3 regions of the Azospirillum sp. INR13 genome follow, and region 3 is predicted to be linked to each of the others. Evidence: predicted binding sites of a transcription regulator. Region 3 holds the regulator's gene; each other region holds the start of a gene.
The links. Region 3 encodes PhoB, which activates phosphate uptake and scavenging genes when phosphate is short. Its sites were predicted from a motif close to TNTCATAAAACTGTCA; they were not measured.

Region 1 (3,274 bases), on a different contig from region 3:
CTGGCTGAGTCCCAGGCCGCCGCGGTCGATGAGATCGTCCGGCTGGACCGCGACGCCAACAGCCGCATGCTGCCGCTGATGCTGAACTCCCGCGGGCGCATCGCCGAGGCAGGGAACGCCATCGCGGAGCGGATGCAGGATCTCTCCACCAACGTGGTCCCGGAGGCCCAGCAGCGCTACACCGTGCTGAGCGGCCTGATGGCCGACGCCAACCTGCTGGCCGGCAAGCTGGCCGAGGCCGGCAACGCGGAAACGCCGGCCCGTCTGGCGGCAGCGCGCCGTACGCTGGACCCGTTGGCCGCGACGATCCGCAAGTCGTTGCAGGAGTCGCAAGGCGATCTGGGGGCAGAGGTCCGCCGGCTGGCCGATCGGCTGCTGGTGCTGGGCTTCGGCGACGACGGCATCCTGGCGCTGCGCGGTGGCGAACTGGCGGCCTATGCCGAGAATGCCGCGCTGATCGACAACAACCGCAGCACCGGCGCCGCGCTGACCGGGATGGTCGACGGGCTGGTCCAGTCGGCCGAGCAGGCGACGGCCGCCGGCGCGTCCGCCGCCCATGCCGCGCTGGAGCGCACCAACCAGGTGCAGATCCTGCTGGCGACGGCCGGCGTGCTGCTGGCCGGGCTGATCGTCTCCCTCTATGTCGGGCGCCGCGTCGTCGGCCGGATGGAGGCGCTTGCCGACGCCATGCGCCGGGTGGCCGGCGGCGACCTGACGGTGGAGCAGAGGGCCGACGGCAACGACGAGATCACCGACATGGCCCGCGCTCTGTTCGTCTTCATCGCCAACGCCCGCGCCATGGAAGAGGCGCACGAGAAGGTGGAGATCGAACGCCGCAACGCCGCCTCGGCCCGCCGGACCAGCATGCTGGAGATCGCCGACCAGTTCGAAAGCAACGTGCTGAGCAGCGTCGAGACGCTGGCCGACGCCGCCCGCCTGATGGCGGCGCGCGCCCGCTCGCTGACCGACATCGCCGCCAACGCCAACGACCGCGCCGAGGCCGCGATGCAGCTGTCCGGCGAGATGGCGGCCGGAATCCAACAGGTGGCGACCGCCGCCTCGGAGATCTCGCAGTCGATTGCCGAGATCAGCAAGCGCACCGGCGAATCGGCCCGCATCATCGGCGACACCGCCGCCGGGGCGGAGCAGGTCAAGGCCACCGTCGCCGACCTGTCGAGCACGGCGGGGGAGATCGGCACCGTGGTCGGGCTGATCGACGAGATCGCCGGCCAGACCAACCTGCTGGCGCTGAACGCCACCATCGAGGCGGCGAGGGCAGGGGAGATGGGCCGCGGTTTCGCGGTGGTCGCCGGGGAGGTGAAGGCACTTGCCGGCCAGACCGCCCAGGCCACCGCCGAGATCGCCCGCCAGATCGCCGCGACCCAGGCGGCCAGCCGCCAGACGGCGGAGGTGGTGGCGACCATGACCGGCAGCGTCCAGCGCATCGAATCCAATGCCTCGGCCATCGCCGCGGCGGTGGAGGAGCAGGCGACCATCACGTCGAGCATCGTCGACAGCTCCCACCGGGTCGCGGTGGGCACGCAGGCCGCGTCGGACCATGTCGCCGGCCTGTCGGAGGCCGCGGCCAAGGTGCGTGCCCAGGCCGGCGACGTGCTGCAGGTGGCGGAAAGCCTGTCGCACGAGGCGACCAGCCTCGGCTCCGCCGTGCATCTGTTCCTCCAGGAAATCCGGGCGGCGCGATGACCATCGCAAAGCCGGCTAGAACGGGTCGGTTTCATAAAACTGACACGTAAACAAAACAAACCCGTCACCAGCGGTGGCTATGGTCACCGCGACGAAGAAGGCGGGTTACGACCTCCGGCGAAGGCCGGGATTTTCCCAGACCCAACGACACCGTCCAAACCTATCGGGAGTTTTGCCGTGAAAACCATGACCTCGGCGTTCGTTCGCTGCGCCGCCTTCGGTGCCCTGGCCGTTCTGTCCGTGTCGGTCGCCCCGCTGTCGGCCGCCTCGGCCGCCGACATCTCCGGCGCCGGCGCCACCTTCCCGTACCCGATCTATGCCAAGTGGGCCGACGCCTACAAGAAGGAGACGGGCACGGGCCTGAACTACCAGTCGATCGGTTCGGGCGGCGGCATCAAGCAGATCAAGGCCAAGACGGTCACCTTCGGCGCCTCGGACATGCCGCTGAAGCCGGAAGAGCTGGAGCAGGCCGGCCTGATCCAGTTCCCGATGATCATGGGCGGCGTCGTTCCCGTCGTGAACCTGAAGGGTCTGAAGTCGGGCGAGGTCAAGCTGTCGGGCACGGTTCTCGCCAACATCTACATGGGCGAGATCACCAAGTGGAACGATCCGCAGATCAAGGCGCTGAACCCGGACGTCAATCTGCCGAACACCGCCATCGCCCCGGTCTACCGCTCCGACGGGTCGGGCACCAATTTCCTGTTCACCGACTACCTGTCGAAGACCAGTCCGAAGTTCAAGACCCAGATCGGCGCCAACTCCTCCGTGCAGTGGCCGGCCGGCATCGGCGCCAAGGGCAACGAAGGCGTGGCCAACATGGTCACGCAGACGGTCGGCTCGATCGGCTACGTCGAATACGCCTACGCCAAGCAGAACAACATCACGTATGTCGGCCTGCAGAACAAGGACGGCAAGACCGTCGTTCCGAAGATCGAGGCCTTCCAGGCCGCCGCGGCGAACGCCGACTGGGCCAACTCCAAGGGCTATTACGTCATTCTGACGGACGAGCCGGGTGCGGAGAGCTGGCCGATCACCGGTGCCAGCTTCATCCTGATGTACAAGAACCCGCAGGATGTCGCGATTTCGGCCGAAGCGCTGAAGTTCTTCGACTGGGCCTACAAGAACGGCGCCAAGATGGCCACCGATCTGGACTATGTCCCGATGCCGGAGGCCGTCGTCTCCTTGGTCGAGAAGACCTGGACGCAGTCGATCCAGGCCGACGGCAAGCCGATCTGGACTGCGTCGGCCAAGTAACCACGGCCAACCCGACCCCGGGATGCGCCGGCAGATGGCGCGCCCCGGGGGCATGATCCGCCGGTGGGGACGGAAATTTCGCCGACCCCACCGCACGCCTCACGGAGCGGCCATGACCGAGATCGCGCTGACCTTGACCGACGCACACGCTTCCACCGCCCGACGGGCCCGCCGCCAGCGCCTGCAGGATGCGGCTTTCCGCAACGCCACGCTCTTTTTCGCGCTGCTCGTCCTGTTCATCCTGGGCGGCGTCACGGTTTCTCTCATCGACGGCGCGCTTCCGGCGCTGCGCGCGTTCGGCTTCGGGTTCGTCACG
Region 2 (3,274 bases), on a different contig from region 3:
CCGTTCGACGTCGCGTGCGTGTTCGCCACCGTCCGCTCCATTCCGCCAACCTTTGCCGGTCGCTGCCCGGCTCTCCCTGGCATAACAACCACAGCAATGGTTTGTTAACCATGTCGCGAAAGAGCTTGACGAATTTTATATGGTTACGAAAGAGTTAACGTGGCTGGGCTGGTGACAAGAAAAGGGCGAAGCGTAGGCATTGCCGCACCCCATCCTTGGGTCGGTACCTCACCCACGGGTTGCCCCATGCTTGAGCCGGCTGGGCAGCAGCTCCCCCGATTGATCGAGCACCGGGTAGGCGGCGGCGACCAGATGGGCGTTGATGCGGCGCAGGTCGCGCAGGATGTCCAGATGCAGGGCGCTTGTCTCGACGCTTTCGGTCCGTCCGGCACGCAGGCGGGCGAAATGCGCTTCGGTGGCACTGGTCTCCAGGTCGCGGATCACTTCCTTCTCGCGCATCAGCGCGCGGGCGGAGCGGATGTCGCCGGACACGAAGACGGCGGCGGCCAGCCGCTGGGTTTCGCTCAGCCGTTCCAGCATGCCGGCGATCTCGGCAGCCCCTTCGGTGGAAAAGCGTAGCTTGCGCCGGATCTTCTTCGACGCGGCCTCCATCAGGTTGCGGTCGACGATGTCGCCGACATGTTCGAGGTTGATGGTGAAGGTCAGCACGTCCGATACCCGGCGCGCGTCCTGCTCGTCGAGGTCCTCGACGTTGATCTGGGTGAGATGGCGCTTGATGGCGTCATGCAGCCGGTCCAGCACGTCGTCCATCCGGCGGATTTCCTGCACCCGCTTGCGGTCGTCGGTCTGGATCACGTCCAGCGCGCCGCGCAGCATGCTGTCCACCGTGTCGGCCATCCGCAGCGCCTCGCGCGAGGCGTTGGCGATGGCGAGATGGGGAATGCGCAGGGCGCTGCGGTCGAGATAGAGCGGCATCGCCGGGTCGGCGACAGCCACCCGTTCCGGGAACAACCGGGTCAGGACCCGTGCGAACCAGGGCAGCGGGCCGATGAACAGCGCGGCCATCGCCAAATTGAAGGCAAGGTGGAAGTTGGCGGCCAGCCGCGTCGCATCCGGCGACACCGCCTGCAGCCCGGCGGTGATCGGGCCCAGCAGCGGTACGACGATCAGGCATCCGGCGATGCGGTTGACCAGGTTGCCCACCGGTAGCCGCCGGGCCGCCGGATTGTGGCCGTCGCCGCCCGGTCCCTCGATGACCGGGTTGACGGCGCTGCCCAGGTTGGCGCCGGCCACCATGGCGACCGCGGCCTCCGGCCCGATCACGCCGCCGCCGGCCAGCGAGGCGATCAGCAGGATCGCGGCGACGCTGGAATGTGCGGCCCAGGACAGGATGGCGGCCAGCAGCACCGCCACCACCGGATCGGCGGTGAGCATGCCCAGCATCCTCTGTAGCATGGGGGCGTTCTCCGCCGGGGCGATGGTCGCCACCAGCAGGTGCAGCGACAGCAGCATCAGCCCCAGCCCGATGGCGACCCGGCCCAGGTCGCGGCTGCGCGTCCGGCTGCCGCGGCGGAAGGCGAGGAAGCCGCCCAGCAGCAGCACCGGCGCCACATGGGCGACGTCGAAGGCGAGAACCTGGACGATCAGGGTGGAGCCGACATTGGCACCCAGCATCACCGCCAGCGCCGGCATCAGCGACACCAGCCCGTTGGCGGTGAAGCCGGTCGCCATCAGGCCGGTGGCGGTGCTGCTCTGCAGCAGCATGGTGATGCCCATCCCGGACAGGAAGGCGGTCCAGCGGTTGCGCAGCCCGGCGCCCAGGATACGGCGCAGGTCGCCACCCAGCGCTCGGGTCAGCCCGCTCTGCACCATGTGCAGCCCCCACAGGAGCAGCACGACATTCCCGGCCAGTTCCAGCAGCACCCGCGTCGCTTGCATCGCACCCCCTCTGTCGGATCGGGGGCGGTCAGGACGCACCCCCAACTGAAGGGTGGGGTGTGCAGATTGTTACGACAATATGACAGTTGGGTGACAGCGGAGGTAAGGACGGAACAGATTTACGCCCCTAAGCGGCGAATGCCCCCTCTCCCCTTGCGGGAGAGGGTTGGGGGGAGGGGGCGCAAATCTGGAGTTCTCGTCGGCCTTCGGCCGCCCCCTCATCCCAACCCTTCTCCCGCAAGGGGAGAAGGGCTTTTAGCATCAGACGTTGAAGCGGAAGTGGAAGATGTCGCCGTCCTGGACGACGTATTCCTTGCCTTCCTGGCGCATCTTGCCGGCGTCCTTCGCCCCCTGCTCGCCGCCCAACGTGACGTAGCTGGTGTAGTCGATGGTTTCGGCGCGGATGAAGCCGCGCTCGAAGTCGGTGTGGATGACGCCCGCCGCTTCCGGCGCCTTGGCGTTGCGGCGCACGGTCCAGGCGCGGGTCTCCTTGGGGCCGACGGTGAAGAAGGTGATCAGGTCCAGCAGCTTGAAGCCGGCACGGATCAGCTTGTTCAGGCCGGTTTCCTCCAGCCCCATCGACTCCAGGAACTCCGCCTTCTCGGCCGGGTCGGAAAGCTGGGCGACCTCGGACTCGATGGCGGCGGAGATGACGACGACCTCGGCATTCTCGGCCTTGGCCTTCTCGGCGACCTTGGCGGAGAAGGCGTTTCCGGTCGCGGCGGATGCCTCCTCCACGTTGCAGACATAGAGGACCGGCTTGTCGGTCAGCAGCATGAACTGCTTGAACACCGGCCGCTCCTCGTCCGACACCTCGACCACGCGGGCGGGTTTGCCGTCCTGGAGCACCTTGAGGGCACGCTCCATCAGGTCGGCCTTGATCTTGCTGTCCTTGTCGCCGCCCTTGGCCTTCTTCTGCAGGCTGGTGAGCTGGCGCTCCAGGCTTTCCATGTCGGCGAGCATCAGCTCGGTCTCGACCACCTCGGCGTCGCGCAGCGGGTCGACGCTGCCCTCGACGTGGGTGATGTCGTCGTCCTCGAAGCAGCGCAGCACATGGACGATGGCGTCGACTTCGCGGATGTTGGCGAGGAACTGGTTGCCCAGCCCTTCACCCTTCGACGCGCCGCGGATCAGGCCTGCGATGTCCACGAACTCCAGCTGGGTCGGGACGACCTTCTGCGACTTGGCGATTTCCGCCAGCTTGTCCTGCCGCGGGTCGGGCACGCTGACGCGGCCGACGTTCGGCTCCTTGGTGCAGAAGGGGAAATTCGCCGCCTCGGCCGCCTGGGTGGCGGTCAGCGCGTTGAAAAGGGTCGACTTGCCGACGTTCGGCAGGCCGACGATGCCGCAATTGAAGCCCATGGGTGGGTGCTCG
Region 3 (3,274 bases):
GCTGATGACGCTGCCGGTGATCATCATCTCGGCCCGCGTCGCGCTGAAGGCGGTGCCGCCGTCGATCCGCGAGGCGGCGCTGGGCATCGGCGCCTCGCCCCTGCAGACGGTGCTGCATCATGTGCTGCCGCTGGCGATGCCCGGCATCCTGACCGGCACCATCATCGGCATGGCCCGCGCGCTGGGCGAGACGGCACCGCTGCTGATGATCGGCATGGTCGCCTTCATCGTCGACGTGCCCCATGGGCTGACCGACAGCGCCACGGTGCTGCCCGTTCAGATCTACATGTGGGCCGACAGCCCGGAGCGTGCCTTCACCGAACGCACCTCGGCGGCGATCCTGATCCTGCTCGGCGTCCTGATCCTGCTGAACGGGACGGCCGTGATCCTGCGCAAGATTTTCGAGAGACGGTGGTGAGCGCCCCATGAGCATTGCAAGCGGCATCCCGAGCGGCATTCCGGGCCAGCTGAAGCTTCGTCCCCGCGGCGATGGACGGGCGGAGCCGCGTTCCGCAGCGGACTTCCCGGCCAAGATGACCGCGCGCGGGGTCAAGGTGTTCTACGGCGCCAAGCAGGCGCTGAAGGGCATCGACCTCGACATCCACGAGAACCGGGTGCTGGCGCTGATCGGCCCGTCCGGCTGCGGCAAGTCCACCTTCCTGCGTTGCCTGAACCGGATGAACGACACCGTCGAGGGCTGCCGGGTCGAGGGGCGGATCGCGCTGGACGGCGAGGACGTCTACGGCAGGACCGTGGATGCGGTGCAGCTGCGCGCCCGCGTCGGCATGGTGTTCCAGAAGCCGAACCCCTTCCCGAAGTCGATCTACGACAACATCGCCTATGGCCCGCGCATCCATGGACTGGCTTCCGGCCGGGACGAGCTGGACGATGTGGTGCAGACCTCGCTGAAGCGCGCCGGCCTGTGGGCCGAGGTGAAGGACCGCCTGCGCGAACCCGGCACCAGCCTGTCCGGCGGCCAGCAGCAGCGGCTGTGCATCGCCCGCGCCATCGCCGTCAGCCCCGAGGTGATCCTGATGGACGAGCCCTGCTCGGCGCTCGACCCCATCGCGACCGCCCACATCGAGGAGCTGATCGACGAGCTGCGGGCCAACTACACCATCGTCATCGTCACCCACAACATGCAGCAGGCCGCCCGCGTGTCGCAGCGCACCGCCTTCTTCCATCTGGGCGAGATGGTGGAGTGCGACGACACCGAGGAGATCTTCACCAACCCGCGCGACGAGCGCACCCAGGGCTACATCACCGGCCGCTACGGCTGAGCCCTGTCCCTAAAAGTCCTGCCTTATGCCTGCGCCCCTTCCCTCCTTTGTTGAAAAGGCTGTCCCATGCCGGTTAACGTCGAGACGCGCGCTGTGAACGGAGCCTCCATGAACGCGGCCCTGAAGCCGCTCGTCCTGGTCGTCGAGGACGAGGCCGACATCCTGACGCTGTTGAAGTACAACCTGGAAAAGGAAGGCTTCCGCGTAGCCACCGCCAGCGACGGCGAGGAGGCTCTGCTGGCCGCCGGCGAACAGACGCCGCACATCGTGCTGCTCGACTGGATGCTGCCGCTGATGAGCGGGCTGGAGGTCTGTCGCCAGCTGCGCCGCAATGCCAAGACCCGCGACATCCCGATCATCATGCTGACCGCCCGCGGCGAGGAGGGCGACCGGGTGCGCGGCCTGAATTCCGGCGCCGACGACTACATCACCAAGCCCTTCTCCCCGACCGAGCTGGTGGCCCGCATGCGCGCGGTGCTGCGCCGCGCCTCGCCCGGCATGACGGACGAGGTTCTGACCTTCGCCGACGTGACGATGGATCTGGCCGCCCACCGCGTACGCCGCAACGGCCGGGACGTACATCTGGGCCCGACGGAATTCCGCCTGCTGCGCCATTTCATGCAGCATCCCGGCCGCGTCTTCTCTCGCGAACAGCTGCTCGATCTGGTGTGGGGCCACGACGTGTACGTCGAGCCGCGTACGGTCGACGTACACATCCGCCGCCTGCGCAAGGCGATGAACGAAGAGGACGAGCTGGATCTGATCCGCACCGTACGGTCGGCGGGGTATGCGCTGGATACGAAGTCGGTGTGAGGATGCTGGCTTCGATTGCCCCCGCCTAACCTCCCCCGCTGGGCGGGGGAGGGACTGCCGCCACTCTCCCGCATCAGCACTTGTCCCCTCCTCCGCCCAGCGGGGGAGGGTTAGGGTGGGGGTAAGTCTGCAGCGGCACTGGTGAGATTGCCCCATGATCCTGCTCTTCACCGACTTCGGCCAATCCGGCCCCTACACCGGCCAGATGAAGGCGGTGCTGGTGCAACGGGCGCCCGCCGTTCCGGTCATCGACCTGTTCGCCGACGCTCCCGCCTTCGACCCGCAGCTCTCCGCCTATCTGCTGGCGGCCTACGCCCCGGCCTTCCCCGCCGGCAGCGTTTTCCTCTGCGTCGTCGATCCCGGCGTCGGCACCGACCGGCGGCCGGTGATGGTGGAGGCGGACGGGCGGTGGTTCGTCGGCCCCGACAACGGCCTGTTCGCCCTGATCGCCCGCCGCGCAACGTCGCTAAACGCCTGGACCATCGACTGGATTCCGGAGCGGCTGTCCGCCAGCTTCCATGGCCGCGACCTGTTCGCCCCTGTCGCCGCCGATTTGGCGACCGGCCGGCCGGTGCAGCGCAGCCCCCTCCCCCTCGCCGCCATCGACCGCCCCGACTGGCCGGACGAGTTGCCGCGCATCGTCTATGTCGATGTCTACGGCAACGCCATGACCGGCATGCGGGCATCCACCCTTCCCGCCGATGCCGTGTTGACCGCCGCCGGCACCCGCATCACCCGTGCCCGCACCTTCGGTGCCGTCGGACCGGGGGAGCCGCTGTGGTACGGGAACTCCAACGGGCTTGCCGAGATCGCCGTGAACCGCGGACGGGCGGACCATGCGCTTGGTCTCAAGGTCGGCGATGCGGTGACCGTAGAAGTCTGAAAAACTCCGGGCAAAAGAAAACCGCCCGGAAGCGGGTGCTTCCGGGCGGTTGCTGCTTGACCCGATGCTTGTCCGATCAGGCGTCTTTCAGGCTCAGTCGTTGTTGCGCTGACCCAGGAACTGCAGCAGGAACTGGAACAGGTTGATGAAGTCCAGGTACAGCGTCAGGGCGCCCATCAGGGCGAGCTTGCCGGTGCTCTCGTGATCGTAGCCCTCGGCGTAGCTTTCCTTGATCGACTGGGTGTCGTAGGCGGTCAGGCCGGTGAAGATCAGCACGCCGATGGCGGAGATCGCGAAG

Region 1: the regulator PhoB is predicted to act here: its motif matches at 1,734-1,749, upstream of pstS (phosphate ABC transporter substrate-binding protein PstS).
Region 2: the regulator PhoB is predicted to act here: its motif matches at 1,980-1,995, upstream of F1643_RS12065 (Na/Pi cotransporter family protein).

The regions. Positions count from the first base shown of each region.
Region 1 is NZ_VUOI01000046.1:11,605-14,878, reverse strand. Features, by position in the region: gene F1643_RS20415 (methyl-accepting chemotaxis protein) at 1-1,704, shown strand, start outside; gene pstS (phosphate ABC transporter substrate-binding protein PstS) at 1,891-2,958, shown strand; gene pstC (phosphate ABC transporter permease subunit PstC) at 3,071-3,274, shown strand, end outside.
Region 2 is NZ_VUOI01000013.1:76,170-79,443, forward strand. Features, by position in the region: gene F1643_RS12060 (EAL domain-containing protein) at 1-29, opposite strand, end outside; gene F1643_RS12065 (Na/Pi cotransporter family protein) at 229-1,899, opposite strand; gene ychF (redox-regulated ATPase YchF) at 2,161-3,261, opposite strand.
Region 3 is NZ_VUOI01000012.1:16,803-20,076, reverse strand. Features, by position in the region: gene pstA (phosphate ABC transporter permease PstA) at 1-418, shown strand, start outside; gene pstB (phosphate ABC transporter ATP-binding protein PstB) at 534-1,280, shown strand; gene phoB (phosphate regulon transcriptional regulator PhoB) at 1,389-2,093, shown strand; gene F1643_RS11265 (S-adenosyl-l-methionine hydroxide adenosyltransferase family protein) at 2,248-2,976, shown strand; gene F1643_RS11260 (Bax inhibitor-1/YccA family protein) at 3,070-3,274, opposite strand, start outside.